Regions from separate parts of the Azospirillum formosense genome, predicted to be linked through region 1. Evidence: predicted binding sites of a transcription regulator. Region 1 holds the regulator's gene; the other holds the start of a gene.

What was found. Region 1 encodes PhoB, which activates phosphate uptake and scavenging genes when phosphate is short. Its sites were predicted from a motif close to TNTCATAAAACTGTCA; they were not measured.
Region 2: the regulator PhoB is predicted to act here: its motif matches at 954-969, upstream of ugpB (sn-glycerol-3-phosphate ABC transporter substrate-binding protein UgpB).

Annotation. Positions count from the first base shown of each region.
Region 1 covers NZ_CP159402.1:33,912-36,108, forward strand. Annotated here, with positions in the region: gene phoU (phosphate signaling complex protein PhoU) at 57-854, shown strand; gene phoB (phosphate regulon transcriptional regulator PhoB) at 886-1,590, shown strand; gene ABVN73_RS00165 (hypothetical protein) at 1,744-2,031, opposite strand; gene ABVN73_RS00170 (DsrE family protein) at 2,037-2,197, opposite strand, start outside.
Region 2 covers NZ_CP159402.1:233,832-236,028, forward strand. Annotated here, with positions in the region: gene ABVN73_RS01095 (HAMP domain-containing sensor histidine kinase) at 1-132, shown strand, start outside; gene ABVN73_RS01100 (hypothetical protein) at 339-731, shown strand; gene ugpB (sn-glycerol-3-phosphate ABC transporter substrate-binding protein UgpB) at 1,049-2,197, shown strand, end outside.

The DNA.
Region 1 (2,197 bases):
TCCCCGGCCTCATTCTGGGCACCGCCGCGACTCCTCCTCTGCGAAGGACGTGAAGCATGAGCAACGAACACATCGTGCGTTCCTTCGCGCACGAACTTGAACGCCTGTCCAACCTGATCACCCAGATGGGCGGCGTCGCCGAAGCGCAGGTGGACGCCGCCGTGAAGGCGGTGGCCCGCCGCGACGTCGCACTGGCCGCCCAGGTCATGCAGGCCGACCAGCGCATCGACGCCTACGAGCGCGACATCGATGCCGAGGCCGTGCGCCTGCTCGCCCTGCGCCAGCCGCTGGCCCAGGACCTGCGCGAGATCGTGTCGGCGCTGAAGATCGCCTCGGACCTGGAGCGGATCGGCGACTACGCCTCCAACATCGCCAAGCGCTCGCTGGCGCTGGCCCAGGTGCCGGTGGTGCGCCCGGCGGTGGCCATCCCGCGCATGGGGCGGCTGGTCGAGTCGATCATGAAGGACGTGCTGGACGCCTACATCGAGCGCGACGTCCAGCGCGCCATCGCCGCCTGGGAACGCGACGAGGAGCTGGACGACCTCTACACCAGCCTGTTCCGCGAGGTCCTGACCTACATGATGGAGGACCCGCGCAACATCACGCCCTGCACGCACCTGCTGTTCATGGCGAAGAACCTGGAGCGGATCGGCGACCACGCCACCAACATCGCCGAGACCATCCATTACCTGGTGGTCGGAACGACGCTGCGCGCCGCGCGCCCGAAGAACGACGGCAGCAGCTTCGCCGTGGTCGAGCCGGAAGGGCTCGCCATGGCGGCGACGGACGCGGTGGAACGGGGATTGCCGCGGGACGGCGGCCCGGATAACGATGGAGCGGGACATGCCGCGTGACGGCGAGACGCGCAGTGGGAGCGGGACAAGCATGAATTCGGCGCTGAAGCCGCTCGTTCTCATCGTCGAGGACGAAGCCGACATCGTGACGCTGCTGAAGTACAATCTGGAGAAGGAAGGCTTCCGCGTGAACGCCGCCACCGACGGCGAGGAAGCGCTTCTGCTGGCCGGGGAGCAGACGCCGAACATCGTCCTGCTCGACTGGATGCTGCCGCTGATGTCGGGGCTGGAGGTCTGCCGCCAGATGCGCCGCAACAGCAAGATGCGCGACATCCCGATCATCATGCTGACCGCCCGCGGCGAGGAGGCGGACCGCGTGCGCGGCCTGAATTCCGGCGCCGACGACTACATCACCAAGCCCTTCTCCCCGACCGAGCTGGTCGCCCGCATGCGCGCCGTGCTGCGCCGGTCGGCCCCCGGCATGACCGACGAGACGCTGCAGTTCGCCGACGTGACCATGGATCTGGCCGCCCACCGGGTGCGCCGGAATGGGCGCGACGTGCATCTGGGGCCGACCGAGTTCCGCCTGCTGCGCCATTTCATGCAGCATCCCGGCCGCGTCTTCTCGCGCGAGCAGCTTCTCGACGTGGTGTGGGGCCATGACGTCTATGTCGAGCCGCGCACCGTCGACGTGCACATCCGCCGTCTGCGCAAGGCGATGAACGAGGAGACGGAGATGGACCTGATCCGCACCGTCCGCTCGGCCGGCTACGCGCTGGACAGCAAGTCCATCTGAGCGAAATGCGCCAAGCGCCGGCCTTGCCCCCTCCCTAACCCTCCCCCGCTTCGCAGGGGAGGGGACTGATTGTCCCTCTCCTGCGAAGCGGGGGAGGGAAGGGGCTCACGCGCAAGCGTGGGAAGGGTGGGGGCCAGGTGTGCGTTGCGAAAGCTACCCCTCCAGCAGCCCCACCGCCTCGCGCAAAATCGCCACCTTCGGGCCGAAGCGCTTCGCCGGGTCGCTGTCCTCGATGAAGCCGATCATCACGCGCAGGGCGTGCGCCACCCGCGGGGCGAGATCGGGATGCGCCGTGACATGCTGCGCCAGATGGGCCAGCGCGTCCCGGTAGGGCCGGCCCTCGAAGCCCTCCGCGGCGATCGCCTCGAAGCGGTTCGCGTGCTCGATCACCAGGCTGTGGTCCGCCGGGCCGTGGTCCACCGGGCTGTGGTCGTCGGTCATCGCGCTCACACGAACAGGATCGCGCCGGTCTTCGGCGCGTCGTTCAGGAAGGTGACGACGCCGCCGGTCTTCACCGGCACGTCCGGGCGCAGCGGGGTGCCGGCGGGCAGGCCGAGCGCGCGCAGCCCCATCTCGCAGGCCATGACCGTGACCTTGAGCATCACGC
Region 2 (2,197 bases), 200 kb from region 1:
CTGGCGGCGCTGCTGGGCCTGCCGGTCTCGCTGCGCTCGGTGCCCGGCAAGGGCTCGGTCTTCGCGGTGGACGTCCCGCTGGCGACGGTGAGCGCCGCGGACCTGCCGGTCGCGAGCAGCAGCGCGGCGTGACGGGGCGGGAAACCGCACCCCCTTCATCCACCGAACGAAAAGAGAGCGTCGTCCCCGCTTGCGCCCGCCGACCCGTCCATCGGCGCCGCGCCGGGCGGTGATGGAGCGCGCATACTTCCTCCGAAGGCCGGGTCCGTTCACGGCCCGCCGCGCCCGGCGTCAGGGTCTGGGTGCGGCTGCGGCGCGGCCCGGGATCGGAGGACGGCATGCATCGACTTGCAGGGCGCCGGTTGGCCATCGGCTTGGCGGGGATGGTCATGGTCGCGTGTGCGATCCCGCCCGCCGCCGCGCAGACGACGAGCCTGGACTGGGACCAGCGCGGCTGCGTCTTCGGACCGCGGCCCGGCCTGGACCGGCTCGTGCCCGGTTACAACCCCGGTGCGCAGCCCTATTACTGCCCGCCGCCCGCCGCGCTGTACCCCGCGCCGCCGGTCGCGGCTCCGGCGGCGTCGCTCCATCTGTCGGCGCCGAGCCGTTCCTACTGCCTGCTGCGCTCCTCCGGCCTGATGGGCGACAGCCTGTCGCAATTGGCCGGCTCCCTGTGCCGGGACGACGCCGCGCTGTGGGCGCTGGCCCAGACAGGGCACCCCGAGAGATGACGTAAGGGGGATAGACCATACTGATACGTACGGCTGATTGACAGCCTCCCTCTCTGTCCTTAAGGCTTGCAAAAAAGGGCAAACACTTATGCGGGGAGGAAAACCATCGATGCCGGCGCAGCACCCGTCACCACCCTAAGTCCCGTTCCGTGCGTCACGCAGGACCGCTGTCGCAACCGTGAATAGCGGGTGCGGTGCGTCCCTGCGCGCGCGTTCCGCATGCGTCATCAAATTTTCACAAGACCGTCGCGGGACCGCAACCCGCGCCCTGCATGTCAGCACATCACGCAATCGATTGGTTCCAGGGAGAGACCACCATGCTGACCCGCCGCAAGCTCGCCGTCTCGACGGCCGCCTTCGCGCTCGCCGCCGGTTTCACCGGCGCCGCCTACGCCCAGCAGAAGACCGTCGTCGAATTCTGGCACGGCCTGCCCCAGCCGCTCGGCGGCCAGCTCGAGCAGGTGGTGAAGGGCTTCAACGACAGCCAGGACAAGGTCCAGGTCAACCCGACCTTCAAGGGCAGCTACCCGGAGACGATGCAGGCGGCCATCGCCGCCTTCCGCGCCGGCAACGCCCCGCACATCGTGCAGATGTTCGAGGTCGGCACCGCCACCATGCTGTCCGCCGGCCCGGCCATCAAGCCGGTGCACCAGCTGATGAGCGAGACGGGGTCGGGGCTCGACGCCGCGGCCTACATCCCGGCGGTGCGGGGCTACTACAGCTCCAAGGACGGCAAGATGATGGCGCTGCCGTTCAACAGCTCCACCACCATCACCTTCTACAACAAGGACGCCTTCCAGAAGGCCGGGCTCGACCCCAACAAGCCGCCGGCGACCTGGCCGGAGGTGGCCGACGCGGCGCGCAAGCTGAAGGCGGCGGGCGTGACCTGCCCGATGACCTTCTCCTGGCCGACCTGGACCCAGTTCGAGCAGGTCGGCGCGCTGCACGACAAGCCCTTCGCGTCGGAGGCCAACGGCTTCGGCGGGCTGAACGCCACGCTGAAGATCAACGACCCGTTCTTCGTGAAGCATCTCCAGACTCTGATCGACCTGCAGAAGGAAGGCGCGCTGCGCTACGGCGGTCGCGACAACGCCGCGGACTCGCTGTTCCCGTCGGGCGAATGCGCGATGATCCAGGCCTCGTCCGGCCTGCGCGGGCGCATCGTGAAGGAGGCCAAGTTCAACTGGGGCGCCGCGCCGCTGCCCTACTGGCCGGACGCCATCGCGTCGCCGAAGAATTCGATCATCGGGGGCGCCGCCTTCTGGGTGATGACCTCGCCCAAGCGCACCGCTGACGAGTACAAGGCCGTCGCCGCCTTCTTCAGCTACCTCGCCCGTCCGGAGGTGGACGCCAAGTGGCACATGGACACCGGCTACGTCCCGGTGACGCTGCAGGGCTTCGAGCTGGCGAAGAAGGAAGGCTTCTACGAGAAGAACCCCGGCGCCGAGGTGCCGGCTGAGCAGCTC